One region of the Paenibacillus sp. SSG-1 genome, then DNA from elsewhere that is predicted to be linked to it. Evidence: riboswitches for the same ligand, from Rfam matches in the RefSeq annotation. Region 1 holds a riboswitch; the other holds the start of a gene.
The links. A riboswitch is a leader RNA that binds a small molecule or an ion and turns the genes downstream of it on or off. The one in region 1 is predicted to bind FMN.

Region 1 (16,265 bases):
GCTCATGATCTTCAAGAGGGCGATGCGGCGCCGGACGAAGACGAGTTTGTGGAGCTGCTGGAATTGACGATGGAAGAGGCGCTTGAGGCGATTTCGCAAGGCCGGATCAGCGACGCCAAGACACTTATGGCGGTGTACGCCTGGAAGTTGAACAAGCTGACGGGTGAATTCCGCGTATGAGCCGTCCGGAACGTGTCAGTCACCAAGAGCTTGCATACGAGTCGGATATTTTAAGCGAATACTTTGCAGATCTGCACATCCATATCGGCAGGACGAACGACGGGCATGCGGTCAAAATCAGCGGCAGCTCCAATCTGACGTTCGCGAACATCGCCAAGGAAGCGTCGGAGCGCAAAGGGATCGAGCTGGTGGGCATTATCGACTGCCACTCGCCGGTCGTCCAGAAGGACATTATCGACTGCCTGGAATCCGGTGAAATGAATGAAGTGAAGGGCGGCGGGATCGCCTACCGGGGAACCACGATTCTTCTGGGCTCCGAAATTGAAATCTATGAACAGGGTAAGGGCGCTGCGCATTTGCTCGTTTATTTTGCGGACCTGCCGACGATGCAGGCCTTTACGGCCTGGATGTCGGGCCATATGAAAAACGTAAACCTCAGCTCACAGCGCATTTACGTTTCGGGACGGGAGCTGCAGGCCAAGGTATACGACATGGGAGGCATCATGATTCCCGCCCACGTGTTCACTCCGCATAAAGGCTTGTACGGCAGCATGACGCCGCGAATGGAGCAAGTGCTCGACCCGGGGCTTGTGAGCGGAATCGAGCTTGGGCTGAGCTCCGATTCGGAAATGGCCGGACTGATATCGGAGCTCGATCCGTATACATTTGTAACCAACTCCGATGCCCATTCCCTGGGTAAAATCGCCCGCGAATACAACCGGATCCGTTTGGCGGAGCCCAACTTTGCCGAATTCCGCAAGGCGCTGGAGAGGGCAGACGGCAGGTGCGTGACAGGGAACTACGGCCTCAATCCGCGCCTGGGCAAGTACCACCGTACCTATTGCCATGGCTGCAGCCGCGTGTTGGACATCGAACATGGGGGCGCAGGCTGCCCGTTCTGCGGCAGCACCAAGCGGGTACAGGGGGTGCTCGACCGGATCCTCGATATCGCCGACCGCAAGGAGCCGTACATGCCTGCCTTCCGGCCGGCATATCATTACCAGGTCCCGCTTGAGTTCATTCCGGGTCTCGGCAAGGCCAAAATGAAGCAGCTGCTGGAGCGGTTCGGTACAGAAATGTCGATTCTCCACCATGCGGCTGAAGCAGAAATTGCCGAGGTCGTGGGCACCGATTTGGCGCGGATGATCGTCATGGCCAGAAACGGCACCCTGAAGCTGACCTCGGGCGGAGGGGGAACTTACGGGAAAGTGGAAGGGGCTTCCGTGTCCAAGACATAGTTTGGGACTTGCTTTCATACAGTAAGGGTATGCGAATGGAAAGGGGAGAAACTGCATGCGAGCTTTCCGCCATGCCCTGAAAGAACAAAACATCCTGTATATTTTTGTCGCCGTACTGTTTCTGGTTGGAGTTATCTTCGGCGCGCTCATGGTCAATGCTCTTTCCCTTGAACAGCAGCAGGACTTGGGACGGTATTTGGGCAATTTTTTCGTAACCGTTAATCAGGGAGCGGAGGCCGGACAGCCTGCGCACTCCTACTGGGACATCGCCGGGCTGCATTTGAAATGGGTTGGGCTGATTTGGATTCTCGGCCTGTCGGTCATCGGCCTGCCGGGCATTCTGATCCTCGATTTTTTGAAAGGCGTTCTGGTCGGCTTTACGGTTGGCTACCTGGTTGGCCAGTTTTCGTGGCACGGTCTGCTGTTTGCGCTGGTGTCGGTGGCTCCGCCGAACCTGCTTATCATTCCGGTGCTGATCGTTTGCAGCGTATCGGCGATCGCCTTTTCGCTTCATATTATTAAAAACCGGGTGATGCTCCAGCGTCCGGGCAACATTACCCGCCCATTTGCATCGTATGTCGGGATGACGCTCGTCATGGGCCTGATCATGCTGGGCATCTCCTCGTTTGAAACCTGGGTGACTCCCACGATGATGAGATGGGTGACGCCCATGCTGATCCACGCTCCGGCCATCTCCGGCATGTGAGGCAAAAGCGTTTGACTTTGTTTGGCAACTCCCCATATAATGAGAGAAGCGGTTATAGATAGGTGCAGAGATTTTCCTGTGGGGAGGGAGACAATGGAAGCACGGATCGATAAAATCAAACAACAATTACAATCCCAGGGCTATAAGCTGACACCCCAGCGGGAAGCTACCCTTAGAGTACTATTGGAGAATGAAGAAGACCATCTGAGTGCGGAAGACGTATTTATGCTTGTGAAAGAAAAGGCTCCGGAAATCGGTCTGGCAACCGTGTACCGTACCTTGGAGCTGCTGAGTGAGCTGCATGTCGTCGAGAAGATCAACTTTGGCGACGGTGTAGCCAGATACGATCTACGCACCGATACGGCCAAGCATCACCATCATCATATGATCTGCGTGAAATGCGGGAGCATGGATGAGATCCGCGAGGACTGGCTTGGACCGCTGGAAGAGCGGGTTGAACGGGAATTCAATTTCACCGTCTCGGACCACCGTCTTGATTTCCACGGGGTATGCTACCGCTGTAAGGCGAAGGAAGACAACGGCGGCAGCGATGACAAGTAATCATACAACGATTTTATAATATGATCTTGACGATCAAAGCTCTCTGCCCGGCATGCTGCCGGAAGGGGGCTTTTTTGGTCGGGGCGTCCTGGGGCATACATAAGGACAAACGTTCATATGCTGGATATAGCAAGGATGAACGGGAAGGAGAGGCGTCTCCTTCAAGAATGTGAGGTGCTTCCGGGATGATCATTCCGCTGCGAAAATGGCTGTCCGTGCTAAAGTTTCTGATCGTGTTCGTTTCTTTGGCCTATATGTTCTACCATGTGCTGACCCTGTTCACCGCATGGATCACGCCGGTGGACCATTACCGCATTCCGGAGGGGCATGCCGTCAAGGCGTTCCAGTCCGGTGACGGGAAGCAGGATGGTGAGCGGATGGGGGACAGGCTCCGTTTTTATTTTTGGTACGGTGAATAATGCCTCCGGCAGGGGACGTCCGCCCTGCTGTCGAAGTAGAACAGGACGAAGATACGTCAATCCAAAATGAACCCGAAGGAGCTGTTTCACAACATGATGCAGTATGTACAGCCCTTCATTCGGTACATCCGTGAGGAGAAAGGGCTGTCCAGTAACACACTTGAATCGTACACCCGTGATGTCCGTCAGTTTGTGGAATTTGTAGAGGAACGGGGGCTGAACTCGGCGGATCAGGTCAAACGGACGCATATCCAAATGTATTTGAACCTGAAGAAGCAGGAGCGCATGGCCCCGGCTACGCTCGCCCGCAAGCTGGTTTCCGTGCGGTCTTTTATTCATTATTTGATCCGGGAATCCGTCATCCGGCAGGATCCGAGTCTTGGACTCGACGCTCCCCGGCTGGAGAAGAAGCCTCCAAGAGTTTTGTCCATCGGGGAAGTGAACCGGCTGCTGGAAGCCCCCGATGTTTCCGCACCGCAGGGGCTTCGGGACAAAGCCATGCTGGAACTGCTCTACGGTACCGGTTTGAAAGTATCGGAGCTAATCTCCCTGAATGTGGACGATGTCAATTTGGACATGCATTTCCTCCGCTGCACAGGCAGCGCAGGCAAGGAACGGGTGCTTCCGATCAATGGGATTTCGGCCGGGGCGGTCAAGGAGTATATAACCGGAATGCGGGATCCGCTCGTACGGGAAACCTCCTCGGACGACAGAGCCCTGTTTCTGAACCTGACCGGCAGCCGCCTGACGCGCCAAGGATTCTGGAAGGTGTTGAAAAAATACGCCGCCGATGCGGAGATTGAAGGCGAGATTACGCCGCATACGCTCAGGCATTCATTTGCCGCGCACCTGCTGGAGAACGGAGCCGATCTGCGCTCCGTACAGGAGATGCTGGGGCATGCCGATATGGCGACGACTCAAATGTACACCACAAGTACGAAAAGAACGATGAAGGACGTTTATGAAGAGCACCATCCCCGTGGACGGGATCATTCCAATACCGATTAGGAGAGATTATACGCATGTCAACGACACAGCTGAAGCAAATTCAAGAGGCAGCCGCCTTTATCCAGAGCAAGGGAGGCGTTCAACCGGAAGTGGGCCTCATACTCGGTTCCGGTCTCGGAATACTGGCTGACCTGATCCAGGACGGCATATCCATTGCCTACGAGGATATCCCTCATTTTCCGGTGTCGACGGTGGAAGGCCATGCGGGAGAGCTTCTGCTCGGTACGATTGAAGGACGAAGCGTCGTCTTAATGAAGGGACGCTTCCACATGTATGAGGGTTACGGCCCGGAAGTGACGGCTTTCCCGGTAAGGGTCATGAAAGAGCTCGGCGTGAAGAGCCTGCTGGTGACCAATGCGGCCGGCGGAATCAACACGGCTTTCGAGCCGGGAGACCTGATGGTCCTGACCGACCATCTGAACCTGACCGGCCGGAATCCGCTCATCGGCGCGAACGACCCTGCGCTTGGCGTCCGCTTCCCCGATATGTCCGAGGCGTACAGCCGGCGGCTTCGCCAGCTGTTGAAGGACACGGCCGCGTCGAAGAACATTCCGATTCGCGAAGGCGTATATGCCGGTCTGCTTGGACCGACCTACGAAACGCCGGCCGAAATCCGTATGCTGCGCACGCTGGGTGCAGACGCTGTCGGCATGTCGACGGTTTCGGAGACGATCGTGGCCCGGCACGCCGGCCTGGAAGTGCTCGGCATTTCCTGCATCAGCAACATGGCGGCGGGCATTCTGGACCAGCCTTTGTCCCATGAAGAGGTCATGGAAACGACCGAAAGAGTCCGCGAGAAGTTCCTCGGCCTGGTGCTTGCGGTCATCCCTCATATGTAATATGCACGCCCCGTTTATTCAAAGCAGCCCCCGCAGGAGTGATCCTGCGGGGGCTTTTGCATTTTTCAAAAATAATTCGGCGTAAGCCGCCCCTGGCATGGAATATTTTCCTGTGATCCTGACGAAACTGAAAGACAGTAACCATTTCAATTGAACCATATAGACATGAACTAAAGAAACGAAAGTTATAGGCCGTATCAGGCCTTAATAACAGGAAGTTCAATGAAGAAGCTTTAGTTCAATCTATACAATAGGTCAGGAGGGGACTTATTTTGAAAAAAACGATACTGGCGCTCGCGCTGTCCTTCGGGCTGTCCACGGTGGCGCTGCCTTATCTGGGGTATGCCGAAGAAGCGCCAAAAGGCGGTCAGGCTCCGGGCGTGGAGCTGGCGGCGAATGCTAGGTCAGCCATCCTTATGGATGCGGATACGGGAACGGTTATTTATGAGAAGAACAGCCATGATAAACTTCCGCCGGCAAGCATTACGAAAATTATGACCATGCTGCTGACCATGGAGGCCATCGACGAGGGCAAGCTGAAAATGACCGATATGGTCCGGACGAGCGAATATGCGGCATCGATGGGCGGTTCGCAAATATTCCTTGAGCCGGGTGAAGAGATGACGGTCAACGAAATGCTCAAGGGCATCGCAATGGCATCCGGCAACGATGCCTCGGTGGCGATGGCCGAAAAAATCGCCGGAACGGAGCAGGCCTTTGTCCAAATGATGAACGACAAGGCACAGGAGCTGGGGCTGAAGGATACCCATTTCGTGAACTGTAACGGGCTTCCTGCCGAGAACCATTACTCTTCGGCGCACGATATCGCGGTGATCAGCCGTGAACTGTTGAAGCATTCGGAAATTACGAAATACACTGGTTCCTATCAGGATTATTTACGGAAAGATTCCGAAAAGCCCTTCTGGCTCGTGAATACGAACAAGCTGGTCCGCTTCTATACTGGGGCCGACGGTCTCAAAACGGGGTATACCTCCGAGGCGAAGTTCTGCCTCTCGGCTACGGCCAAGAACGGCAACCTGAGAGCGATCGCCGTGGTGCTGGGCGAGCCTAACACCAAGACACGGAACGAAGAAGTGTCCAAAATGTTCGACTATATGTTTGCCCAGTACAGCACGCATACCATTTTCAATCCGGGTGACGTGATGGGTACGGTGAAGGTGAACAAGGGCAATTCGAAGGAACTGACTTTGAAGGCCGGACAAACCTACAGCGTTCTGACAAAGAAAAACGCCAAGGCAGCGGACATCCGCCACGAAATGGTCGTTCCGAAGGAGATCAAGGCTCCGGTCCAACAGGGACAGGTTCTCGGTAAACTGGTCGTCTATGAAGGCGGCAAGGTGCTGAAGGAATTCGAGCTGAAGTCGCCGGAGACGGTGGGCAAGGCCGGATGGTGGAAGCTGTTTAAACGGACGACATCAAAATTGTTTCTTGTAGATTGATAGCGGTTTTCTTCTAGTTTTGTCGTGATGCAGGAATCCGGTTTTACTCCGTAGAAATCGTTGTTCATGACAGGGAGGAGAGTGAGCAAACGTGAATCTGCAAGTGGAAATGGAGCATCACCGCAACATCTTGATTGTGCGCTTATCGGGAGAGCTCGATCACCATACGGCTGACCATGTCCGCATGAAAATGGATGAGACGATCCAGCGCGGACTGACAGACCATCTGGTGCTCAGCCTGAAAAATTTACAGTTCATGGACAGCTCAGGCCTGGGTGTGATCCTCGGAAGGTATAAGCTGATCAAGGCCAAGGGCGGCAAAATGGCGGTGTGCGACGTCAATCCTACCGTCTACCGGCTGCTCGATATGTCCGGCTTGTTCAAAATTATGCCCATTTACGATAACGAGGGTCATGCACTCTCGGGTCTGGAGGTCGTGTCATGAGTAAAGAAAAGGCCATGGAACGCAATTTCATGACGCTCCAATTCGCAGCCAAGTCGGAAAACGAATCGTTCGCTCGTGTGACGGTGGCCGCCTTCATTTCACAGCTGGACCCGACCATGGATGAGCTGAGCGACCTGAAGACGGTCGTTTCCGAAGCGGTGACCAACAGCATCATTCACGGGTACGACAGCGATCCCGAGGGGATCGTCACGATCACTGCGGAAATTGTGGGAGATACCGTCACGCTGACCGTGGAGGATCGGGGAAGAGGCATCGAAGACCTGGAGCTTGCCAAGCAGCCCCTCTATACGTCGAAACCGGAGCTGGAACGGTCGGGCATGGGCTTTACGATCATGGAGAACTTTATGGATGAATTCGAGGTATCCAGCGAGCCCGGTTCCGGAACATCAATCAAGATGAAGAAGAGGATCGAATCTAAGAAAGCTTTGTATAATTAGGGGTTGGGCGCATGGATGCTGATGTGAAGAAAGGTTCGCAGACTTATTTGGATGATGCCGAAGTCAAACGTCTGATCGCACTCAGCCAGACCGGGGACAGCTTGGCCCGCGATACGCTGGTAAACTGCAACATCCGCCTCGTCTGGTCTGTCGTGCAAAGGTTTATGAACCGGGGGTACGAACCCGAGGATCTGTTCCAGATCGGATGCATCGGCCTGCTGAAATCGGTCGACAAATTCGATTTAAGCTATGACGTCAAGTTTTCCACCTATGCTGTTCCGATGATTATCGGCGAGATCCAGCGCTTTCTCCGCGATGACGGAACGCTGAAGGTCAGCCGGTCGCTGAAGGAAATGGCCAACAAGGTACGCAAGAAAAGGGACGAGCTGTCGAAGCACCTGGACCGGCTGCCGACCGTCAAGGAAGTGGCCGAGGAGCTTGGGGTGACGCCGGAGGAAGTTGTGTTCGCCCAAGAGGCCAACAAGCCGCCGACCTCGATCCACGAGACCGTGTTCGAAAATGACGGGGATCCCATTACGCTAATGGACCAGATCGCCGACGAATCCCAGGAACGCTGGTTTGATAAACTGGCGCTGAACGAAGCAATCGACGGCCTGTCGGAGCGGGAAAAGCTGATCGTCTATTTAAGGTACTACCGCGACCAGACCCAATCGGAGGTAGCCACCCGGCTCGGGATATCCCAGGTACAGGTTTCGCGCCTCGAGAAAAAAATACTGCAGCTGATCCGCGATCAGATTGCCCAGTGAACAAGGAACCGTCTTCCGTATGGGAAGGCGGTTCCTTTTTTTGGGCAGCGATGCAAATCGGACTAGAAAGTAGACCTTTTTCCTATACTAACGGTAATTCAGCAGCAAAAGGAGTGATTGGATGTCTGATCACGGATTGCCTACGGTCTACCTGCAGCTGCGCAGCCGCGTACCGATTTCCCATGGAAGGGTCGTGACCCTCGGCCACATCGCCCGGATTTTATGCGACCCCGAGTGGGAATCTTCGCTCCGCAGCCTGGAGCTGGTTCATCCCCATAAGTGGGATGGAAATTTGTTGTTAATTGACATGATGCACATCATACCGAAGATCCAGGAGCTCATTCCGGGCGTCCGCATAGAGTCGATGGGAAACAAGCACTCCCTGGTGGAAGTGGTAAAAAAGGAGAAGAAACCGTCACTGATCCTATTCCTCCTCGTCTGGCTCCTCCTTTTCTTCGGGTCAGCGCTGACGATCATGAATTTCCATGCGGACGTGAACATGCAGGAGGTGCAAATCCGTACGGTGGAAATGGTGACCGGCCGCCGGGATGAGCATCCCTACCTGTTCCAGACGGCTTATTCCTTCGGCATCGGATTTGGCATGGTCGTTTTCTTCAACCATTTATTCAAAAAGAAGTGGAACGAGGAGCCGACCCCGCTGGAAGTGGAAATGTTTCTGTACCAGGAAAATATCGACCAGTACGTCGTTGCCGAGGAATATAAACGGATGAAAACCGCGAGCCGTCAGGGGGATTCGTCTTGATTCTGGTCGGCTGGTTCATCCAAATACTGCTCGGGATTGCCGGGGGAATTGCGGTTGGCGGCGGCGTTATCGCGCTGTTCATCGTCCTCGACATGATTCCAAGGCTGGCTCAACTGACTTCATCCTATAACCGGGTTCACTGGTACGAAGGGGCGATGGTAACGGGGTCGCTGGTCGGGACCGTGTTTGACTTTTGGAACTGGAAACTATCCTTGGGACCGCTGGCGAGCCTCTTGATCGGGCTGTTTAACGGGATATTCGTCGGTATGCTGGCCGCCGCGCTCACCGAAGTGCTCAACGTGCTGCCCATTTTGGCTAAAAGGCTGCAGATGACCCGCTACTTGTTTGGTTTTTTGATGGCGATGGTCACGGGAAAAGTGGCGGGTTCCCTGTTTGACTGGTTTGTTTACAGAAAGTAAGGAGGAACGCTTCGTGAGAGATGACAAGGATCAGGAAATCAACGTAGAGGACCCTGCGGGTATTGCGATGATCATGCAGTACGGGGACGAATCGAAAGAAAAGAAGGAAGACGCTTCTCATCCGTCGGAGGAGGGGAAGGAGCCCCGGAGGACGGCGAGCCGGCGTGAAGGCGGTGAAGAACAGGCTGAGGATGAGCATAAGGCAGCGGGTGACGGCGGAGAAGATAAGCGGATGCAGGAAAAACGCGACCGGGAAAGGTCCGATACGGTCGAGGAATCCATCATCTATTGGCAGGATAAGGATGTCATCCCGGAAAGCCTGGAGACGACCAAAAACACGCTCAAGGAAGTGGTGGGCCTGGGTTCATCCTTTGACATCGTGTTTCGCGAAATGACCCTCGCCGGCCAGAACACGGGATTGTTCTTCATTAACGGCTTTGCCAAAGACAACATCATGCTGGAAATACTGAAGCGGCTTACCTATTTGTCCGCCGACCAGCTTACTTCGGATGCGCTTAAGTCCTTTTTTGAATTTTACATCCCGCATATTCAGGTCGAGATTGTCGACAAGCTCAGCGCGGCAGTCAATAAAGTACTGATGGGGATGTCCGCTCTATTCATCGAGGGAGAACGGGCGTGCATCATTTTAGATACCCGGAATTATCCGGTCCGTAGTCCCGAAGAACCAAGTATAGAACGGGTGGTGCGGGGTGCACGCGACGGGTTCACCGAAACGCTGCTTACCAACATCGCCCTTGTGCGGCGGCGGATCCGCGACCCCGGATTCAAAAGCGAGCTGGTGCAGGTCGGGCGGCGGACGCGGACGGACGTCTGTATTGCCTATATCGACGACATTGTGGATAAGGTTCAAGTGGACTCCATCCGGAAAAAAATCAAAAGTCTCGACATCGACGGGCTTCCCCAAGGCGACAAACAGCTGGAGGAAGCGATTATCAATAAGGGATGGCATCCGTATCCGCTGGTCAGATATTCGGAGAGACCGGACGTGGTCGCTTCGCATATCATGGAAGGCAGGGTAGTGGTGTTCGTGGACACCTCGCCGAGCGTGATGGTCATGCCGACTACGTTTTTCGACCTGTGCCAGCATGCCGAAGAGAACCGGCAGACGGCCTTTATGGGAACCTACCTCAGATGGGTCCGGTTTCTGGGCATTTTCGCCTCCATGTTTCTGCTTCCGCTCTGGATGCTGCTTGTGATCGATCCGCACCTGAAGCCTCCGGAATTAAATTTCATCGGGCCGCACGATACGGGCAAAATTCCGCTTATCGCCCAGTTTCTGCTGGTCGAGTTCGGCGTCGATCTCCTACGATTGGCCGCTGTGCACACGCCGACCCCGCTGGCTTCGGCCATGGGCCTCATCGCAGCGATCCTCGTCGGGGATATCGCGGTGAAAACAGGCTTGTTCGTCAATGAGGTCGTCTTATACATGGCCGTAGCGGCCATCGGCATGTTCGCCACGCCGAGCTATGAGCTGGGGTTGGCCAACCGGATGGTGAGGCTTGTGCTGCTGGTCGCGGTGGCCATTTTCAAAGTGCAGGGATTCGTTGTCGGGACGACGCTGCTGATCCTGCTGCTAACGCTGCACCGGTCTTACAACTCGTCTTATCTATGGCCGTTTATACCTTTTAATGCAAAGGCTCTGTCTGAAGTGCTGCTGCGCTTCCCGGTGCTTGAGAGCAAGAAAAGGCCGTCTTTCAACAAAACGAGGGATAATACGCGGATGGCGAAGAACCCGGACAACCGCGAACAGTCGTAGGAAAACACAAATGTTGTGCAAAAAAATCCATTCATTCTCTTCCCTTGTCTGGTATACTGATGTAAAAGTTCACATGGAATATTTACATTTCCAAGGAAAGCGAAGGGATGCATAATATGTTTCTACATGGTACAAGTAAAATCAATGCGGACGGTCACCTGGAAATCGGTGGCTGTGACGTTACCGAGCTGAAGAAGCAGTATGGTACGCCGCTTTATATCGTCGACGAGGAGCTGGTCCGCACGCGGTGCCGCGAATACGTCGATGCGTTCCGCGCGTCCGGACTGAAATTCCAGGTGGCTTACGCCAGCAAGGCGTTCTGCGTCATGGCCATGTGCCGGATCGCAGAGGAAGAGGACATGTCCCTAGACGTCGTGTCCGACGGCGAATTGTTCACGGCGCTTCAGGCAGGCTTCCCGGCCAAGCGCATCCATTTCCACGGCAACAACAAGACGGTGGAAGAGATGGAAATGGCGATCGACGCCGGCATCGGCTGCTTCGTCGTAGACAATTTTGTTGAGCTGCATGTGCTGGAATCGGTGGCGGCTGAGAAAAAGGTGAAGGTCAACATTTTGCTCCGCGTCACACCAGGGGTTGAAGCTCATACGCATGAATATATTTCAACCGGCCAAACCGACTCGAAATTCGGTTTCGACATCGGTAACGGCTCTGCGTTTGAAGCAGTCAAAGCAGCTGCCGCTCAGGAGCATCTGGAGCTTCTCGGCGTACATTCCCATATCGGGTCGCAGATCTTCGAGGTCGACGGATTTCAGATGGCGGTTCAGCGTGTAGCCGAATTTGCCAAGAGTGTCAAAGAACAGCTGGGCGTGCAGTTCAAAGTAGTGAACCTCGGCGGAGGCTTTGGCATCCGTTACGTTGAAGGCGACACGCCGCTTGAAGTCAGCCAGTACGTGAAGGCGATTACCGACGCGGTGAAAACGCATTTTGCCGAGTGGGGAAGCGAGCTGCCGGAAATTTGGGTGGAACCGGGCCGCAGCATCGTGGGCGATGCGGGGACAACCTTGTACACCGTCGGCACCAGCAAGGATATTCCGGGTGTGCGCAAGTACGTGGCCGTGGATGGCGGCATGACGGACAACCCGCGCCCGGCGCTGTACGAGTCGAAGTATGAGGCCATGCTGGCCAACCGTGCCAACGACAAGCCGGAAGAAACCGTGTCCATAGCCGGCAAATGCTGCGAGAGCGGCGATATGCTGATTTGGGATGCAGAGCTTCCGAAAGTCAATAACGGTGACCTGCTCGCCGTTTCGTGCACAGGGGCCTACAATTATTCGATGGCGAGCAACTACAACCGGATCCGCAAACCGGCGGTCGTGTTCGTGAACCAAGGTCAAAGCGACCTGGTCGTTCGCCGCGAGAGCCTTCAGGATATCATCGGCCACGATGTCATTCCTGAGCGGATCGCAAAGCAGGCTGTGCTTAAGTAAGGAGATGCATTAAGGGGGCAGGCGCTGTTCGCCAGCGCCTCTGGTAAATGAATTGGTGCGCAGTATAAAGGATCATCTCTGTATTGGGGAATGCAGAGGGGTCCTTTTGCGCGTTTATAGAACGAGGAGAAATGCGGAATTATTTTGCTTCGCCCGGGATTTCATAGTAAACTAGAAGATGTCTGTTAACACTCAGGAAAGACATGAAAGGAGTCATTGACATAATGGCCAAGCAAGCAAAAATCACTCTTGAAAACGGCGGCGAAGTGCTGCTCGATCTGTTTGAAAAAGACGCTCCGAACACGGTGGCGAACTTTGAAAAACTGGCAAACTCCGGTTTTTACAACGGTCTGGTGTTCCACCGCGTCATTCCGGGATTCGTTGCGCAGGGCGGATGCCCGAACGGCACCGGTACCGGCGGCCCTGGCTACACAATCAACTGCGAAATCAACCCGAACAAACACGAGCGCGGATCGCTGGCGATGGCACATGCCGGCCGCAACACCGGCGGAAGCCAGTTCTACATCTGCTACCAGCCGCAGCCGCATCTCGACGGACAGCATACCGTATTCGGCAAAGTGACGAAGGGCATGGAATACGTCGACGCGTTCCAAGGCCGCGACGTGATGAAGACGGTCGAAGTATACGAAGCTTAATCTGCGAGTCGCGCACGATTTATCAGCCGCTTTCCCTGTTTCAAAGAGGGACAAGCGGCTTTTTGTTCAGGGCCGGGAAAAGGGGCGTATTGATTTTTTGCCGAGGCAGTGTTAACATTTCCTAGTATAGATGGGGCTTCCACTAGGCAGCCATTCCATCTGACAATTGCATATTGATATTGGTTTTATCCTTCGGGGCAGGGTGAAATTCCCTACCGGCGGTGATGACGCGGCAGCCGATCAGTTCTGGCGCCCGTCTCAGTCCGTGACCCGGACGCTTCGTTTGACGATTAGCGTACGGTGGACCTGGTGCAAATCCGGGACCGACAGTATAGTCTGGATGGGAGAAGGAGAGAAAGCGTGCACTTCAGTTCGGAGTGCAGCTGTCCAATAAGATGTCACGTGTACGTGGTTGTTTTCACATAGTAGAAGGTTGTCCCTGGAGGGACGGCTTCTGTTTACTGATGACTTTACGTTACCGATGACTTATTTGGCTGATCCTGATTTTTGGGATTCTGCAGCCTTATTGGAGTGTATCTGACTTGTCTTTCACAGCCCCGAGGATGGTTTAAGCCATCCCGGGGCTTTTTGCTTTTTTACAAAGACCTAGGGATCCCTGGAGAGTACCGGTTTGAACAGCGCGGAGCCAAAGCTGTGCATGGTATAGTGATTTACCATGGAAATTCCAACATGCGAAGTATCCGCAAAGCGCTCGAAGCCGAGACTTAGCTTTGAGGGGATGTCCCGATTCCGAACAAGGGGGGAGATGAATGGACGGCATCATCAACGATGAATTTTATATGGCGCTTGCGCTCGATATGGCGGAGCGGGCACAGGGTCAGACCGGAATCAATCCGGTTGTCGGCTGCGTTGTCGTTAAAGACGGGGCTATGGTTGGGCTTGGAACGCATTTGCAGCGGGGAACCGCTCATGCGGAAGTACATGCGCTGAATATGGCGGGTGACCGTGCGGAAGGGAGTACGGTCTATGTAACGCTGGAGCCCTGCAGCCATTACGGAAAAACGCCGCCATGCAGCGAACGCCTCATACGCGAGAAGGTGAAGCGGGTCGTCGTGGCCTGCGAAGACCCCAACCCCCAGGTGGCGGGCAGAGGAATCGATCTGCTCCGCCGAAGCGGGATTGAGGTGGAGGTTGGGCTGCTCGGTGACAGGTCCCGCCGCTTGAACGAAAAGTTTATCAAGTATATTACAACCGGGCTTCCCTATTTGACGGTCAAGACAGCAAGCACGCTGGACGGGCGCATCGCGGCCGAATCGGGAGACAGTAAATGGATCACGAACGAAGCGGCCCGGGAGCAGGTTCATACGCTCCGCCACCGGCATCAAGGGATTATGGTTGGTGTAAATACGGTGATCGCGGACAATCCGCAGCTGACCACCCGGCTGCAGGGCGCCATCGGTCTGAATCCTGTGCGGATCATCGTCGATTCCTTACTGCGGATACCGCTTGAGTCGAAGGTGGTTCGGGATGGAGCTGCGCCGACCGTCATTTTGACGACGGAACGCGCCGATCTGGATAAGGCGGAAGCCCTTAAGAAGATCGGCGTAGAAACGATCCGCTGCGGATCAGGCCCGCAGGTCGATCTTCGCCTGGCGATGCAGGAGCTGGGCAAACGTGAGATCGGTTCGATTCTGGTGGAAGGCGGCGGCCGGCTGAACGGTGCCTTGCTGGAGACCCGGCTGATCGACCGGATCGTGCTCTATTTCGCACCGAAAATCGTTGGAGGTCCGGCGGCCCCCGTCAACTTCTCGCTGCGTGGCGCCGACAAGATGGCGGACGCCGTCCGGCTGGAAGACGTAGAGACCGAAGTGCTCGGGGATAACGTCTGTATCAGCGGAAAGCCGGTTTGGCCGGCATGACCTGATCCGGAAAAACGATACTTAACTTTTTAAGGCTGCACACGGTTAACGATATGAATCGTATGAAATACTTCTTTACAGGACAGAAAGGAGCGGTTGCGATGTTTACCGGTTTGGTTGAAGAGGTCGGCGTCATGCGGGGTGTCTCCAGCAAAGGGGAAGCGATGATCCTGCATATTGAGGCCTCCCGGATTATGGGCGATCTCAAAATCGGGGACAGCGTCTCAGTCAATGGCGTCTGCCTCACGGCTGTCGAGATTGGAGCCCGTTCGTTCGCGGTGGACGTCATGCCGCAAACGTACCGCCACTCCAACTTGAAATCGCTGGGGGCCGGAAGCCGGGTGAATTTGGAGCGCGCCATGCAGGTGGGTGCCCGCTTCGGCGGACATATCGTGCAGGGACATGCCGACGGGACGGGGACGATCCGGGCGATGGACCGGGATCAGAATGCGGTGTTGATCGAAGTGGAGCCGGAAGATACCGCTCTGCTCCGCTACATCATCCCGCAAGGATCTATTACCCTGGACGGCATCAGCTTGACGGTAGTCAAGACGAGCGCCAAGACATTCACCGTTTCCATTATCCCGCATACGCTTGCGGAGACAAGTCTGGCAGACAAAAAGCCTGGAAGTGCGCTGAATCTGGAATGCGACATTCTCGGAAAATATGTGGACCATTTGCTTCACTACCGAACAGGGGAAGGGAACGGACGTCCTGAACCTTCGGGAATCAGCATGGAGCTGCTAGCACAACACGGATTTGCATGAGGCAGGCAAGAGGACAGACAGGCCAATAAGCCCATGCAGGAATAGGAGGGAAACCCATGAAGGAGGATTTTGTGTTTGACCGCATTGAAGATGCGGTGTCCGACTTGTCGGCAGGCAAGGTCGTTATCGTCGTGGACGACGAGGACCGCGAGAACGAAGGCGATTTTATCGCCTTGGCGGATCAGGCAACGCCTGAAGTCATCAACTTCATGATCACGGAAGGACGCGGACTGGTCTGCATGCCGATTACCGAGGAAAGAGCCGCTGAGCTCGGCCTGAAGCCGATGGTATCGAACAATACGGACCATCACGGCACGGCTTTTACCGTCTCCATCGACCACAAGGAGACGACGACGGGCATCTCCGCTTATGAGCGGTCCCTGACCGCCAAAGCGCTCGCCGATCCGGAAGCGACCGCAGCCGATTTCCGGCGCCCCGGCCACATGTTTCCGCTGATTGCCAAAACCGGCGGCG
Region 2 (16,265 bases), 940 kb from region 1:
CTGTCAAGCACCGTCAGACGGTTCGGGTTGTCTTTGTTCAGCATGATCTTGACCGCATTCGGGCCGTCCGCTGTGACATCCGCAATGTACGCCCAATAGTTGCTCCAGTTGATGTCGTATTTTTTGCCGAGCTGGTAGGTGTACACAACGTCATCGGACGTAAACGGCTTGCCGTCGCTCCACTTAGCGTCCTTATTCAGCTCGATATGCAATGTCATGTCGTCGGTCCACTCGTATTTGGTGCCGAGCAGCGGCTCCAGCTTGCCGTCCAGCTGATTGATCATAAACAGCGTCTCGTAGACCAGCTCTCTCGAGTTACCATAGTTGATCGGGAAGGCCGGATTGCCGCTCAGCAGGTTGAAGTTGGATGGCGGCCCCCATTGAATTCCGTTAATGTAAAGGGTTTCATTTCTCGGCGTTTCTTTGGCGTCTCCGCTCGTTGCTGGCTGGTTCGCCGCGGGCTCGGTCGTCGCCGGCTCCGTGGCTTTTTCTCCCTGATCGGCCGGCTTGGTTTCCCCTTGCGCCGGCGGCGTCGTCGTTCCCGTTGCGGAAGGCGGCTGCACGGTCTGGCAGCCCGCGATCATCACGGTCGCCGCCACGAAAAGGGCCATGAGCGGCTTGGAAGCTAATTTCAGCTTCATGTAAACTCCCCCATTTCCTCCAATTCACATCTACATAAATTGAACTAAGACAGGGACAGCACTTCGCCTTTAGCTCATTTTATATACATGCAAGCGTGATGCAGATTTCACGTCTTCAGATCGGAAGGTTCGTGCCCCATGGATCCGAAGAAATCAAACCTCTTCATTCCGAGGAAACCGCATACCCCTTCACGAAAAAGTACGGAGCGGGCTGACGGACTCATGCGGCTAAAACGTGTTCTGCAAGCGCTTTCCGTAAAATGTATGAGGGATCGCTTGGAAATGATGACTGATTTATTTTTTAAATGTGCTGAAAAAAAGTTACTGAAATCCTTCGTACGGTTTGCCCTTCCTTCCAAATAAAAAAACGGCCCCTGCCATCAGCAGGAACCGCTTTTCAAACCTATATAAAATTGCGTCTTCAAATCCTGGACTGGCTGCTTGCAAGCTTTAAGCCGCGCTCTTGCGGGAAATCATGAACAGCGCCGCCCAGATCAGGATAAATCCGACCGCTTGTGTTGGCGTCACGACCTGATGAAATACGATCCAGTTGATCAGCACGCTCACCATCGGGAAGCTCAGTTCCGCCAGCGTCGCCACCGATGCTTTCGTCGTTGTCAGCCCTTTATAGTACACCATCAAGCTGAACAGTCCCGGCAGAAGCGCCTGCCCCAGCATGTTGATCGACACTGCAGCCAGCGTTCCCCCGTCGGTATGCACCTGCCAAGGATCTCCCTGATTGATGGTAATCCCGATCAGCAGCGGCAGCGCCAGAATGAAACGCAGCGAAGTCACCGTCTCATACTCCATTTTTCCGACCATCAGACGACCCATGACCGTGGAACCGCCCCACAGTGCCGCGGCACCCAGCGAGAACAAGCTGCCGACTTTGACGAAATCATTCACATGCCCGAACGGAAACGTGAAGCCAAAGGTCAACAAATACGTTCCGGCCAGCGCCACGATGAACAGCCAGGTGAAATGCTTCGGAAGCTTCTCACGCAGCAGCAGTTTGGCCATAAGAATGGCGAAGATCGGCTGCAGCTTCTGCAGCAGAACGACCGCGTTCAAGTTCCCGGAGGACAGCCCCTGCGTAAACAGGATGGTTGCAATAGCCGAGCCGCCCCACGACAGGAAAAGCAGCGCGCCGACATGGCGCAGTTTCAGGCCTTTCAACTCGCTCCGATGTTTCCACAGCATCGGTGCGACGAACAGCACCAGCAAAATATGCTCGATGAGCACGATCTGCGTTGCCGTCATATGTTCTTTGAGCAAAATGATCCGGAACAGCGGATCCGCTCCCCACAATGCTGCACCCAGCACGACCAGCCAAAAGCCGGATTTGCTGCGTTCGGCCTTCCCGCTTGCCGCGGGCCGGACCTTGATATTGCTGCTTACATTTTCCATACTCCAGTTCCCCTATCCCTGAATACGGAGTCAACATTGGAAAACCCCCGAGATCGACATCAATCGACACATCGGGGGTTGATCAAATAAGCTTGCGGAAATGTCAAAATTTCGCACATGCCTATTCTTTGATCTTCTCCCATCCGGACTTTACCGTCGGCCCTGGATTTCCACCAGGTCAGTCGCCGCCTTATTGCTAAAGCTGCGAGTCGCGGGCTTGACGCCGTCTTCATCATGAGAAGAGAACGCTCACCGCCGGTCAGGAATTTCACCTTACCCCGAAGATCCATATTCATTTATTTTTATTTTTTTCATGCAACTTACATTGTTTTCATCATTATAGCATAAATGTATCCAAAAGTGTTTCAGTTTTTTAATAGCTTTTTATTTCCATGGATTAAAAATTTGGATATGGGGCTGGAGATGGACATTTTTCGGTATATCAGCAGCCATTTAAAATGACAGACGGCAGGCATTGATGAGCCTGTAGCAAGCACTGAACGGACTCGCGGCAGCACTTATCGCTGTTCAAGCACCGACAGGATCACGGCCACCGCTTCAGCCCGCGTTGCGTGCGCGTTCGGGGCGAACAGGCTGCCCGCTCTTCCGTGCATGATTCCTTTCTCCACCACTGATGCGATATACGGCTTGGCCCAGGCCGGAATTTGACCGCGGTCGGCAAAATTCAAACTTCCCGCACCTCCCGGTGTTCCGGTACCGAGCGCCCTGACGGTCATCGCCGCCATTTCGGCCCGGGTAATGAGCCGGCTTGGGCCAAACGTGCCGTCGGCATAACCGTTCATGATGCCGTGCGACACCGCATCTTGGACAGAAGACAGCGCCCAAGCCGGAATCTTCTTCGCATCGGAAAAAGCCAGCGCCTGCGAGTTGGCCGTCTGACCCATCGAGACCGCACGCATCATCATGCTGGCGAACTCCGCCCGGGTCACTTCCTTGCCCGGCTGAAACGTGCCGTCGGGATATCCGCTGACCCATCCCTGCTGGACCGCATTCTGAATTGGCTGCTCCGCCCAGTGGCCGCGGATATCCCGGAAAGTGCCCGGCGTTCCTTCCGCTTTGCCCGGCTGGACCGTGATTTCCGGCTTGACGGTTATCTCGGATGAGCGGAGAGCGGAATCCACCAATTTGGCGCTCTCCACGGCCACCCGGGACGAAGCCGTCCTCAGCGCCGTAAACTCAATGACGGCGAGCTGGAGCTTGCCGCTGTCTCCGGCTGTTTTTCCTACTTTGGTGTGGGCTAGGCGGATTTCGTTGTTTTGGACAATTGGTTCGACCGAAAAGCCGGATGTCCCCGTGGATGCGGTGCGGTAAGCCAGCTTCGCCGGGTCAAAGCTGAGCGTCAGCTCATACGCATACAAGTCCTTCAGTCGCTCGCCGGTCACCGTGACCGTCACCTTGGAGCCATTGGAAGTTACCCCCAGTGACAAGGAAGGTGCTTCCGCAGCGGCGGTGGTTACCGCAATAGCCGGGGAGGCCGCGGCAACCGGGGAGCTGCCAGCCGTGCGTACTTCTGAAACCGCAGCGTTTGCGGGGGTTCCTGATCCGATGAGTCCGACACAAATGGCTACGGCCCATGCGGCATAGCGGGTAGATTGTTTTCGTGGCATACGTCCAGCCCTCTTTCCATGAATTGAAAATCGCAGGAGCAGCCTGCACCGCTCCTGCGATTGTATCCTTTTCCAAGCAGTTGATTTCTAATGCTGCTTACGACCATATCCATTGGATGATATCCATCCCGATACGGTCCCAATCCCCGCATGAATCATGCGAGACATGGTACTGCGTATGAGCCGGGCTTGAGGACCATCCGGTTCTCTATCCCCTTACTTCGCGTACCAGCTGCCGATGATCATCTGCGCTACCGCAGCCAGCGAACGGATCGAAATTTCGCCTTCGCTGAACAGGTCCGCCGGAGCAACGCGGCTCCAGTTGGGATCCGTCGACTGGATGCCGTAGTACTTGGCGAGGATGGACAAATCCTGCACCGTAATCTGCACCGCTCCAGGTACCAGCGTGATCAGCTTCTTCTGGAAGGTGGTTACGGCGCTGCCGAGTTCAGCCGCAGCCGAATCCACCTGGTTTTGTGTCGCGGCATTGTCTAAGTAGACCACATTCGCGGTTGTAATGGCCGCCTTCAGCTGGACCTTGGCCAATGCCGGATATTGGCCGACCTTATCCCCTGTGACGGCCCGGTCGTAGATGCTCTGCGCGGAGGCAATCGCCGAAGTGAGAGCCGACTTGTCGACCGGAACCGAAGGAACCGGGATGACGGCGTTCTTGAACGTGCTGACCGCCGCTTTCAGAGCGGTCAGCGCATCGTCGATCGCCTTCTGCGTGGCAGCGGCATCGTCCGCCACACGCTTGGCGTCGCTGATCGCCGACAGCAGCGCGGTCTTCGCCGATGCCGGGTACTGCCCCGGCTCCGTGCCCGTGACGGCCTGATCCGCCAGCTTCTGCGCTTCGTCGATGGCGGCAAGCAGCGCCGCCCGGTCAGCCGTGGCGATCTGGATCTGCAGCGCAGCGGAGTCCGTGTTCACCGGGCTCGAATTGCCGTCCGCCGAAATGGCAAAGGCGGACACCGACACGGCTGCGCTTCCGGAGACGCCGGATTTCAGCGTGCCGTGGAGCTTCAGCAGCTCCCCGTCCTCCGAGACGGCGTTTTCCTGGCCGGTGCTGGCCATGATGATGCGGATCTCGCCTGATTCCGGCTTCACCCCGGTGGCCAGCACGCCAAAGCCGGTGCGCGAGGAGCTTACCGCGCCGTCGGCCAGTGCCAGCGTGCCGTCCGAATTTGCCACGGTCGCAAATTCCAGCTTGGCCGGATCGTACTTGACGATCAGGTCCAGCGCCGTAAAGGCAAACGCCGGCTTGGTAATGCCTACGCCCAAGTCAACCTGCGCTCCCGCAGAAGCCGCTGCCGGACCGGTCAGCACGGCGGAGTTCGGCGCCTGCGTCCCTGCCGCTTCCACCGTGATGCTGACCTGGAGCGTATCGCTGCCGCCCTTTCCGTCCTGAACCCGGAAGGAAGCCGTGTAGCTGCCTTCCACAGCCGGCGTCCACGTGAATTTTCCGGAAGCCGCATCAAAGGCCGCTCCCTCCGGCAGGGACACCGCTTCATAACTTAAAACGTCTCCGTCCTCATCGTTGGCATACACCGAGAACGTCACTTGCTGCCCGGCTTTCACGGTCTGGGCAGGCACGTCGGCAAACGCCGGAGCGTGATTGTCTCCGGCAGCCGCAGCCGGACGGATGTCGCTTTCTTTCAGAAGCTTCAACTGGTAGGCTCCTTTAAAGATCGAAGAGATCCCGGTAATATCGACGGCCGTTCCTGCCGGATAGGCCTGCTTCAGCGCATCCGCGCTGATGCCCGTCCGGCTGTCGACGCGGACACGGTTCGTCGTGCCGCCGCTGACGAGATCGAATTCCAGGGAGCCCGTGACGGTGGCGTAGTTTTGCACCGCCGCGTTTTTGATCGTGATCAGCTGCCCCTGGTTGCTGTCATTGACCGCGGCCGCAGCCTGCGGAACCGGAGCCGGAATATCGGCCTGGGCGTCCAGCTTGGCCACCTGGACCTCGTTGGCCAGCTCGACCTCGGTGTTATAGGTCAGCTTTTGGGCGGTCAGCTTGACCTTGTCCAAGGCATGGTAGCCTGTCGCTTTGCTCGGGTACACATAGACACCGCCGGTGCCGTCCTGCATGTAAAATCCCGAGCCGCCAAAAACTCCCGGTTCCGACGTGACCACGCCCTGCACCGTAACGTAATCGTTGTCTGCCGCTTTACGCGCTTCCGCAATGGTTGTCAAATCGGGAATGGTAACGACGGGCGGCGTACCGCCGGCTCCATAGGAACCAGCTTTGTACGTCGTCGGATCATACCATTTGTACCCTGCGGCCGGCGTCGTCCACGGCTCGGTTCCCGGAATTTCGGCCGATGTGGCCGGTTCTTCCAGCTTACCGAGCAGCGGCGTCGGCTCATCAAGCGTAATGCCCTGATTTTCGAATGTTGCGTAATCTTCATGAACTGCCAGCCATTTTACCGTCTGGACGAGGAAGACGGCGTCCTGGGCTTCCCCCTTGAATCCGTCGTAAGTCGTTTTCTTGCCGCCGTTGTCCTCGCGGACGTATCCCGGCGTTGGGTCCTCGACCGGCGAGGAGTCGCCGATGAATGCAGCCTTTCCTTTTTCCAGCTTGGAAATGGCAGCGAACGGCCCTTCGGCGATGCCGCCGTTTTTATAGACGCCTCCGTTCGGGAAGTTTGCCTTGTCGCTGTTTTCTACGGCATTGCCCCAGCCCGGCACATTTTCCGGGAGGTAGACAACGCCCTTGACCCGGGTCGGATCCAGAATTGTCAGCGTGGAGCCGCTGTGCATCTCCACATCATTAACGCCTGCGGTAATACCGAAAGACTGATCATATTTCACCGCGCCGGTTTTGGTAACGTCCCCAACCGAATTGAAGCGGAAGCGTACGCCGAAGTTCTGGCCGAGCCAGTCCGTGCTGGTCACGTCCTGCATCGCGCCCGATGCCGCTTCGGCGGTGGACATGCCCTTGGTCGGATTACCAAATGCTCCGCGCCGATAGCCGTTCATCACTTCCGAGGAGTCCCAGCGGTTCAGGTTCCGGTCGGAATTGTAGTGGTCGGAGATGAAAAATATACTGCCGCCTTCCTTGACATACGTCAGCATGGCGGCCTGCTCGGACGCCTTAAACGGGATGTTGGCTTCGCCGATAATAAAGACGTCGTATTGCTTCAGCTTGCTCAGCGTAATCGCCGGCGTGTCAAAAGCGTGCGAGTCCATCGGCAGCGATCTTTGCAGCGCGTCCACTTGGAAGCCCGCATCCCTCAGCCCGTCGGCAAAGTCCGAAAATGCGCCGTCAATGACCCAGTCCGAAGCTCCGGCCGTCTGACCGTGCGTTTCGTCGAACAGCACCTTTTTCCCCGTGCCGTCCGGCAGCGTCGTCGGAACGCCGATATTTTCGCTGCCCGGATCCGCCGGGTTCGGCGTGCCTCCGCCGGGATTTTCTCCGGACTCCCCGTCCAGGGACATCGCTGTCGGGCTTTTGATTCCAGCCATGCCGCTGTACGCGGCCAATTGCCCGGTAACAGTCAGTTTTTTCCCCACGTTGGCGGGGTTCGTCTTCAGACCGTACTGGGAACGGTAGGAAGCCGAGATCTGGACATCAATCATTTTGCTCTGTGTCTTCTCCCCGGGTGTATCGGCAATCAATACGTTAAAATCGTCCTGAAAGCCCGAATAAATCGGTTTGGAATTGTACATCTCACCGACGATGTAGCCTTCAACGGTCGCAGTTTCTCCGCTGTTGTTTTTGGCAAGAGCTTCGGCCACCGTGAGCGGAACCGCAGCCGCAGCCTGTGCGGGCATGTATCCCAAGGCGGCGGACAGCAGCAGCATCCATGCCAGAAATAGACCTGTGAGCTTTTTCCTGCGGACGAAATACGGGTTGTCCATCTTGCGAACTCCTCCTTTACATTCCGGCAATTATGATTGCGGCTTCCTCAGGTTAACATCCCTTTATTATGGCTTGTTGCGGATTATGTAAAATATGGGACTGCTGTACAAATGCACCGAGGTGCTTACGGAAACCCTTCCTTACCTTGGATTTTATATGAGGGAGCGGAAGAGCGGGCAGTGCCGCAGTCCTCATTTATGGCGCAAAAAAAAGAGAGACCTTTAGGCTTATGCCTAGGACTCTCCCCTCAACAGTGATGTCATACCCTGCCGTTATTTAACGAATCTTGGCTTCTGCTATGCCGGACATGATCTGGTCCACCGTCTCCCCCGGCGTCAAGCTGGAGGAATCCAGCCACAAACCGAGCCGGGGCGTTTCATCATGCAGCACGCGGTTTAAGGCGTCCACCGTCCAGGCCCCGTAGCCCTTTTTGGACCGCTGCGCTTCCCTCTGTTCGACCGCCTCGGGAGTGGGACACAGCACCACCAAATATACCGGGCGGCTATGCAGGAAGGACAAAAAATCTTCCAGCACCCGGCCGACGATGACGTCCTGCACCACGACCGTAAACCCTGCCCCGGCGTACGTATCGGCCGCCTGCGCGGCAAGCCGGTAGCGAAGCAGCAGCTGGCCCAGCTCCTCCTCGGAAGCGTCCGGCTCGACCTCCTTCCGGTCGTTCACGATCATTCTCCGGAACAGGTCGCCGCGAAGATGAACGGACTTGCCCGTCCGCTCGGCGAGCAGCTGCGCAACCGTCGATTTGCCGCTGGCCATAATGCCGGTAATTACGATAACGGCAGGCTGCTGAATGGAATGAGCTGCCATGTACGATTCCCTCCTTGAATGCCGGTTATCCTATCATTATATATTTGGCATTCCGGATCGTCAGGGGATTTATCCCTTTAAACCAATCTTTCCCGAATTCCGGGTCTCCGCTTCCCGCTCCGGCGACTTCCGCCCCAGATCCAGGCTGAAAATGCCGAAGCCTTGATCGTTATGCCGCCCGGTATATCGGATGTGCGGATAATTTCCGGCATATTTCACCGCGTCAGGCGATGTCGTAAATGTGACGTTCACCGGGCCTTCCACCGGTGTGAAGCGCCAGTTCGGCTCCGCCTCAGCCGGAATTTCGCCGCATGCCGTAATGTAGTCAATCAATACCTGCCGGCATTCATCCTCGGAATCGATGACCAGCTCCATCTCCCGGATCCCGGGGAAATTGCCGCCGCCAAAGACCCGGTAGTTGCTCGAAATCACGATGAACTCCTGATCCAGGTCCAGTGGAGCCCCTTCGTAACAGAGCTGAACGATCCTGCTGGCATCCAGGTCGTTCAGGCTCCCATCCAGCTTATATTTGGCCGGCTGCGTTACGTCGACCTCGTACGTGATGCCGCTGATCACGTCGAAATTAAACACGGAAAACTGCGGATTAAGCAGCGGCTGTTCCTCCAAGGACAGCGGATCGATGCGATTGTACGCTCCCGCGGTCATTTCCAGCCACTCCTTGACGGCCCGGCCGGAAATCCGCACCCCTTTGATCGTGTTGTCATACAAATACAGCTCCGTCGCGCTCTTGATCGCAATCGGTCCGGCCGGAATATCCGTATATTCCTTGGGACCGTTGCGCCCCGCTTTAAACGGCGAACCCACGGACAATACCGGCAGCTGCTGCAGCTCCGGCATGGAAGCTGCAATCATCCGCCGGGCGTACCACGTCTGGGCATGGTTGACGAGCTGAACGGAGGCGTCATCCTGCACCAGGGAAAAATAGCTGTGCAGCGGGGCGTGAATGGTGCCGATCGGCTCATTGGCATAGGCGACGGTCGCCTCATGGTCCTGCCGGAGCAGCTCGGCGATCCCTGGGTCCCGAAGCGGCGTGTCGCGTGCCGCATCCTCCTCTTTTTCCAAACGGCGGACCGAGGACGTCCCCTGCACGACCTGCCATCTCCCCTGCCGAAATTGAAGCAACAGGTCGATCACGCCCAAATGCCCCCCGCCGAACCCGGCCTGTACGGCCGGAATGCCGTGAATCGTACCCTTTTCCAAATGGATGTCCGGCAGGAGTTCACCGCTCTCATCCTTAAAGGAAGCATCCAGCAGATGCCTATCCGCAGGAAACACATGATGCGTATGGGAAAAGGTCAGCGCATCAATGCCAGGCACCAGGCTGAGCGGATACACCGCGTTCTCGGCATTGCCGTCCGTCAGCGCCACCTTGCCGTCGAAGCCCGTATGAGCCAGCGCCACGACCAGATCCGCGCCTTCCTCCTTCATCTTCGGAACCCATTCCAGCGCGGACAGCAGGATGTCCTTCACCTTCACCCGGCCTTCAAGGTTAGCTTGGTCCCAGTCCATGATTTGCGGCGGCACGAAGCCGATGAGCCCGATACGGATAGGATGTTCCTGCCCGGCATCATCCAGACATCTTTTATCCAAGATGACATACGGCTTATACCTGTTCCGGCCGCATTCCTCAGGCTCAAGGCCAAGGCCTTCGTCGAAATATACGTTGGCGTTGACATAGGGAAATTCGGCTCCGGCGATAACGTCATCCAGCATGTCGAGTCCATAGTTGAATTCATGGTTGCCCAAAGTTGCCGCGTCATACCCCATCGCATTCATGATCCGGATCGCGGGGTGGACATATGGCCCTTTCCCATGCTTCATCGCAGCATATTTTTTAGCGGCATACGTTCCGAGCGGCGTTCCCTGGATCAGGTCTCCGTTATCCACGAGCAGCGTGTTCGGCACCTCATCCCTCGCGCTCGCAATCAAGGCGGCTGTCCGCACCAGCCCGATGGAGGGATCCTGTTGATCCCGGTAATAATCGTAATCCATCAGGCAGGCATGCACGTCCGTCGTCGACAGAATCCGCAGGTTGACCGTTGTATTGTTATCGGGGATCATCCCGTTCACTATATGCATCGATGTCTCCTCTCCTCCCGGCCGGCTTGAAACAAGCCGGCACTTCCTGTTTTCCAGTATAACGGAAAAACATTAATTCCACGTAAACGCCCTTCCGGACCTGTTTCTACTTATTGGGAAGTAGCCCTTTCGCCTTAGAAAAACGCCGGATCCTCCGTTCCGAAGTACTAAATTTTTACATTCGTTTACAAAAGACCTCTTCTCCGTTAACCCTTGTCCCCCGGAACGTGTGATAAGCTCTTTCCTGTCAGACGGGGTTAAACCCGCTTCTGGCCAAATAGATGAATCAAGTGGAGAGGGGATCATCCATGTTTAAAAAAGTACTATCCATCAGCATGACCTTGGCCCTGGCTGCCGGTTTAGCGGCATGCGGGTCTAAAACCAGCGGCAGCGACTCGGGCAGCACGGCCGCCTCATCGGCCTCGGGTACGGCGGAAGCGGCTGCTACGGCTTATGTGCCCAAAGAACTGAACGTGCAGTTCGTTCCATCCCAAAACGCCGACACCCTGGAAGCCAAAACGAAGCCGCTGGAAAAGCTCCTCGGCGACCGTCTCGGCATTCCGGTTCATGTCACGGTTTCCCCGGACTATAACACGATCGTGGAAGCGATGGCTTCCAAGCAGGTAGACGTCGGCTTCCTGCCGCCGAACGCATACGTACTGGCCCACGACAAAAAGAAAGCCGCCGACCTGCTGCTTCAGGCGCAGCGCTACGGCATTAAAGACGATACCGGTGAAGACACCACGGAAAAGGTCGATTTCTACAAAGCGATGATCGTTGTGAAAAAGGATTCGCCGATCCAAAGCCTTCAGGACTTGAAGGGCAAAAAAATCGGATGGCAGGACGTCACTTCTTCCGCCGGCTATGTATTCCCTGCGGCTGAGCTGAAGAAGGAAGGCATCGATCCGGACAAAGACGTTCAAGGCGTGACGATCAAAGGGCATGATGCCGCCATTATGGCGCTCCTGAACGGTCAGGTTGATGCCGTCGCCGTATTCCAGGATGCGCGCAACACGGTGAAAAAGGACGTTCCGGACGTCTTTGAAAAAACCCGCGTCCTTCACTATACGGCCAAAATCCCGAACGATACGGTCAGCGTCCGCAACGATATGGACCAAAGCTGGAGAGACAAAAGCAGCCAGGCGTTCATCGACATTACGAACGATGCGGAAGGCGCACAAATCATCAAAGACATTTACACGCATGTCGGCTATGCCAAAGGCGATGACAAAAACTTCGATCCGGTTCGCGAATACGCCGAAGCCGTCGGGCAGGAAATCAAGTAATTTCAAGCATTTCATTTCAATGTAGATACAATGAACCGGGCAGCACCGTCCAATGGCTTCATGGCGGTGTTGTTTTCCCGTTTTATCTGAAAATACGACAGAAAGTTGGAATCTCATGATTGAATTCGATCACGTCTCCAAAGTGTACCCCAACGGAACGGTCGGGCTTCGCGACATTAATCTGACCATCAAGGAAGGGGAGCTTGTCGTCATCGTCGGCCTTTCCGGCGCGGGCAAGTCCACCTTTTTGCGCAGCATTAACCGGCTGAACGAAATTTCCTCCGGGGAAATTCGCGTCGGCGGACAATCCGTCACCCGTGCGGCCGGCCGCCAACTTCGGCTGATCCGCCGCGACATCGGCATGGTGTTCCAAAACTTCAATCTGATCAAGCGCCAGAACGTGCTCAGCAACGTGCTGTCCGGCCGGATCGGCTACCATTCGACGCTGCGGACGATGCTCGGCTGGTTCCCGAAGCCGGACGTCGCCATCGCGCTCGAGGCCCTGAACCGCGTCAACATCCGTGAAAAAGCGTACATCCGCGCCGACCAGCTGTCCGGCGGCCAGCAGCAGCGCGTCTCGATCGCCCGCGCGCTCGCGCAGGAGGCCCGGGTCATTCTCGCGGACGAGCCCGTCGCCTCGCTGGACCCGCTCACCACCCGCCAGGTCATGGACGACCTGAAGCGGATCAACCGCGAGATGAACATTACGACCGTGATCAACCTCCATTTTATCGACCTGGCCCGGGAGTATGCGACCCGGATTATCGGTCTTCGCGCCGGCGAGGTCGTTTTCGACGGTACCCCGGAGGAGGCGACGGACGAGGCGCTGGCCGAAATCTACGGGCGGCCGGTCCTCAAAGACGAGCTGCTGGGAGGCGTGTCATGAAGGCGGCGACTCAGGCAGAGCTGCAGCCGGCCACCCTTCCCGGGATGGCTCCGCCGCCGAAATACAAGCGGTACGCGGGGTGGGTCGTCCTGATCGCAATCCTCATCGCCTGCTCCATCCGCACCGAGGTCACCCCTTACCAGCTCATCACCGGCCTGCCGCAGATGGGCGGCCTTCTGGCGGAAATGTTCCCGCCGGATTGGAGCTACCTGCCCACGATATGGGCCCCGATGATGGAAACCGTGCAGATCGCCGTGCTCGGCACCTCCCTCGGCGGGCTGCTGGCGATTCCGGTGGCGCTGCTGTCCGCATCCAACCTGCGCGTGAGCCGCCTCGTCTCGCTGCCGGTACGGATGGTGCTGAACCTCGTCCGCACCATTCCGGACCTGCTGTTCGCAGCCATATTCGTCGCCGTATTCGGCATCGGCCCGTTTGCCGGGATGCTGGCGCTCGTCTTTTTCTCCTTCGGCATTATCGCCAAGCTGACGTTCGAGGCGATCGAAGCGATCGACCCGGGGCCGCTGGAGGCGATGTCGGCCGTTGGCGGAAACCGGCTGCAGATCATCCGGTATGCCGTCATCCCGCAGGCCCTGCCCTATTTTATGTCGTACCTGCTGTATACGTTTGAGGTGAACGTGCGCGCAGCCGCCGTGCTCGGGCTTGTCGGGGCGGGCGGTATCGGCCTCCTGCTCGACCGCTCCCTCGGCTTGTTCCGGTACGACCGCGCCTGCATCATCATCCTGCTGACCCTCGTCATCGTTCTGATCATCGATTACGGCAGCACGCTGATTCGGAGGAGATTATTATGAACCGTAACACATCTTTGCCGCCGTCCGGCACGCCGGTGTCATTCGGCTCGGTGCTTCGCTCACGCATCCGTTTCGGACTGGTCATGCTGGTGGTGATTGCCGTCTACTGGTGGTCCATTCAGGGGATGCACTTTGAAGGAATTCAAGGGACGGCGGGCACCGTCTCCAAGTCCATCCTGACCGGCTTCCTGCATCCGGATTGGTCTTTTGTGTATATTCCGGACGGAGAGGATCTGCTTCGGGGTCTGCTCGATACGCTCGTCATCTCCGTCCTCGGCACCGTCGTCGCTGCCGTCGTCTGCATTCCGTTCGCTTTCTGGGCTTCCAACAATATGAGCCGCGGTCTCGCGCTGTCCGGCAGCGGCAAGCTGGTCCTTAGCGTCATCCGGGTATTCCCGGAGATCATCGTGGCGATTCTATTTATCAAGGCTGTTGGTCCCGGCTCCTTTGCCGGCGTCCTGGCCCTGGGCATCCATTCCGTGGGCATGCTGGGCAAGCTCTATTCGGAGACGATCGAGAGCATCGACCGCGGGCCGCAGGAAGCCCTGATCGCTTCCGGGGCGAACCGGCTGCAGGTGCTTCGGTATGCGGTGCTGCCGCAGGTCATCCCGCAGTTCCTTTCCTACTCGCTGTACCGGTTCGAAATCAACATCCGCTCCGCCACGACCCTCGGACTGGTCGGTGCCGGAGGCATCGGCACCCCGCTGATTTTTGCGCTGCAGGTGCGCAACTGGAACCGGGTCGGCATCATTTTGCTAGGGATCATCGTCCTGGTCATCCTGACGGATCTCATTTCGGGATGGGTGCGGAGAAAAATCATCTAATCGGGGAGCGCTGAATAACAGGTAAGAATGGCCACAATAGCTGCATTTTTGCAGCTATTTTCTGTTTCCAAGGTAGACTTTGAACTTCCGATGCCGCTGTTGCCAGCTAACTTGAAAATAAGACAAACCTCATATGCAGAATGGTTACAGCGCACCTGTCGGGCCGCCAGCTCCTGCCGCACAATAGAATTTGATCATATTACCAATGCTAAAGGAGTGTTGCAGATTGACGACAGCCTTGCGCAAACCGGCGATGATGTTGATGGCTTTGGTGACAGGAATTTGTCTATGGGTGAGCCAGACGGCTACAAGTTATGCGGACATGAGCTCTTCCCAGCTAGAAGCGGAATGGACCCAATTGTTCGGGGATCCCGCGAACTACAATACGCCGGACCATGTGGCGCCGACGGCCGACGGCGGCTTTGTCGTGCTCAGCGACCTCACGAGCCGTACCTTCGGCCCCACCAGACTGCATGTGATCAAAACGGATGCAAGCGGCGGCACCGAGTGGGAAACAGACTTTTTCGACGATCATTACGTCACAGAAGCGTATCACGGGTACGACATTCAACAGACCCGGGACGGAGGATATATCATTGGTGCTGCCCTCGATGACCGTTCCAATGGCGGGCCCCTTTATCGCGCATACCTCCTTAAGTTGTCGTCCACGGGACAAGTGGAATGGAACCGGGCCTACAGCACCGTCTTCGCAAATCCGGTCAACAGCGTCCAAGAAACGAGCGACGGCGGTTTTATCGTGACGTCCTCCACCTATAACCGCTCCGATACGGCTCCTGCCTACGTCTTTAAAACGGACAAAGACGGCCATCTGCAATGGGACCATACATTTCGTTACAGCGGGGGCGGACCGACCGATTTTAGGGATGGTCAAGTTTTCAACGCTGCTGCCGAGACTTCGGACGGCGGTTTTTGGGTGGTAGGCAGATACTATGATTCCTCTACATACTATCCTTTGTTGGTCAAATATAACGCTTCCGGAAAACTGATATCCAAACGCATGAAAGAGACTTCGGACTGGGGGAGGCTGGATTACAAGCAGATCATGGCCTCGGCCGATGGGAAGGGCTATATCATGCTGAATGCCGAAGGTCTCTGGGAAATCGACCGTTCCGGAAATACGCTGTGGAACCTGAGATTAACCGATTCCTCGCGGGAATTGGACGATATTTCGTTCTTGCAAATGAACCGGGTAGACGATGGTTATCTGGTCTTCGGCAAGGATCAAACGAGCGATGACCATGTGATCCTGAAGCTTAACGCCGAAGGGAAAACCGTGGATGTCCTTCGCCAGGAGATCCCCGGGTATACGGGAAATTTCAATCATGCAGCCCTTCTTCAAGACGGCGGGTTTGTATATTTAAACAGTATCGAGTCCTCCGCTTATCTTCAGCTCACGAAGTTTAAGCTCGTATCTCAAGGCGAGCAGCCCGGCGAAGGTGAATTTTTCCTGGATGACAGCGAGTATTCCGTAACGGTAAACGACATGATTGATATCGTCGCTTTGTTTAAAAAAACGGACGGCACCGTCCTTCCGGTGACCAAAGTGACCCGGTTTTCAATCGAAAACCCTGAGATCGCCTCAATTGACGAAGAGGGTAATATTATCGGGCTGGCACCGGGCCTGACGAGTATTAAGGCCGAATATAACGGACAGACAGCTGCCGCCTCCCTTCTGGTCGTCAAACCTTACGTCCCAATACCGGTTAACCGCATTAGTGAAAAGACCGGTCCAGCCGAGTCGGATTCGACCGATCCGGGTTCCATTGTTCCGGGCAGCACGGATCCTGAGCCGTCCAATCCGGTCCCGGCCGATTCAGGTGATACCGCCTCAGGTTCGTCCGATCCAGACACGTCCAATCCAGGAAGCGCTGACCCTGACTCGTCCGAGCCAAGCACGCCCGATCCGGCAGGCGCTGAGCCTGGCACATCTCAGCCATAAAAGGTTTAATCCCGCATCCCGGGAACGAGATCGG

Region 2: linked by a shared signal. The riboswitch ahead of BCV73_RS22020 (DMT family transporter) and the one ahead of ribD (bifunctional diaminohydroxyphosphoribosylaminopyrimidine deaminase/5-amino-6-(5-phosphoribosylamino)uracil reductase RibD) in region 1 are both predicted to bind FMN.

What each region holds. Positions count from the first base shown of each region.
Region 1 covers NZ_MBRK01000001.1:3,811,084-3,827,348, reverse strand. The annotation lists gene BCV73_RS17700 (NUDIX domain-containing protein) at 1-180, shown strand, start outside; gene BCV73_RS17695 (endonuclease Q family protein) at 177-1,418, shown strand; gene spoIIM (stage II sporulation protein M) at 1,474-2,124, shown strand; gene fur (ferric iron uptake transcriptional regulator) at 2,218-2,685, shown strand; gene BCV73_RS17680 (DUF4227 family protein) at 2,871-3,104, shown strand; gene xerD (site-specific tyrosine recombinase XerD) at 3,198-4,112, shown strand; gene BCV73_RS17670 (purine-nucleoside phosphorylase) at 4,127-4,951, shown strand; gene BCV73_RS17665 (D-alanyl-D-alanine carboxypeptidase family protein) at 5,224-6,411, shown strand; gene spoIIAA (anti-sigma F factor antagonist) at 6,503-6,856, shown strand; gene spoIIAB (anti-sigma F factor) at 6,853-7,314, shown strand; gene sigF (RNA polymerase sporulation sigma factor SigF) at 7,326-8,081, shown strand; gene BCV73_RS17645 (stage V sporulation protein AA) at 8,203-8,844, shown strand; gene BCV73_RS17640 (stage V sporulation protein AB) at 8,841-9,263, shown strand; gene BCV73_RS17635 (spore germination protein) at 9,331-11,040, shown strand; gene lysA (diaminopimelate decarboxylase) at 11,157-12,488, shown strand; gene BCV73_RS17625 (peptidylprolyl isomerase) at 12,713-13,144, shown strand; FMN riboswitch at 13,329-13,500, shown strand; gene ribD (bifunctional diaminohydroxyphosphoribosylaminopyrimidine deaminase/5-amino-6-(5-phosphoribosylamino)uracil reductase RibD) at 13,915-15,024, shown strand; gene BCV73_RS17615 (riboflavin synthase) at 15,126-15,791, shown strand; gene BCV73_RS17610 (bifunctional 3,4-dihydroxy-2-butanone-4-phosphate synthase/GTP cyclohydrolase II) at 15,848-16,265, shown strand, end outside.
Region 2 covers NZ_MBRK01000001.1:4,755,929-4,772,193, forward strand. The annotation lists gene BCV73_RS22015 (ABC transporter substrate-binding protein) at 1-641, opposite strand, end outside; gene BCV73_RS22020 (DMT family transporter) at 1,092-2,048, opposite strand; FMN riboswitch at 2,176-2,338, opposite strand; gene BCV73_RS22025 (S-layer homology domain-containing protein) at 2,567-3,676, opposite strand; gene BCV73_RS22030 (DUF6359 domain-containing protein) at 3,893-7,540, opposite strand; gene BCV73_RS22035 (AAA family ATPase) at 7,818-8,366, opposite strand; gene BCV73_RS22040 (bifunctional 2',3'-cyclic-nucleotide 2'-phosphodiesterase/3'-nucleotidase) at 8,436-10,466, opposite strand; gene BCV73_RS22045 (phosphate/phosphite/phosphonate ABC transporter substrate-binding protein) at 10,775-11,752, shown strand; gene phnC (phosphonate ABC transporter ATP-binding protein) at 11,868-12,638, shown strand; gene phnE (phosphonate ABC transporter, permease protein PhnE) at 12,635-13,447, shown strand; gene phnE (phosphonate ABC transporter, permease protein PhnE) at 13,444-14,271, shown strand; gene BCV73_RS22065 (hypothetical protein) at 14,498-16,231, shown strand.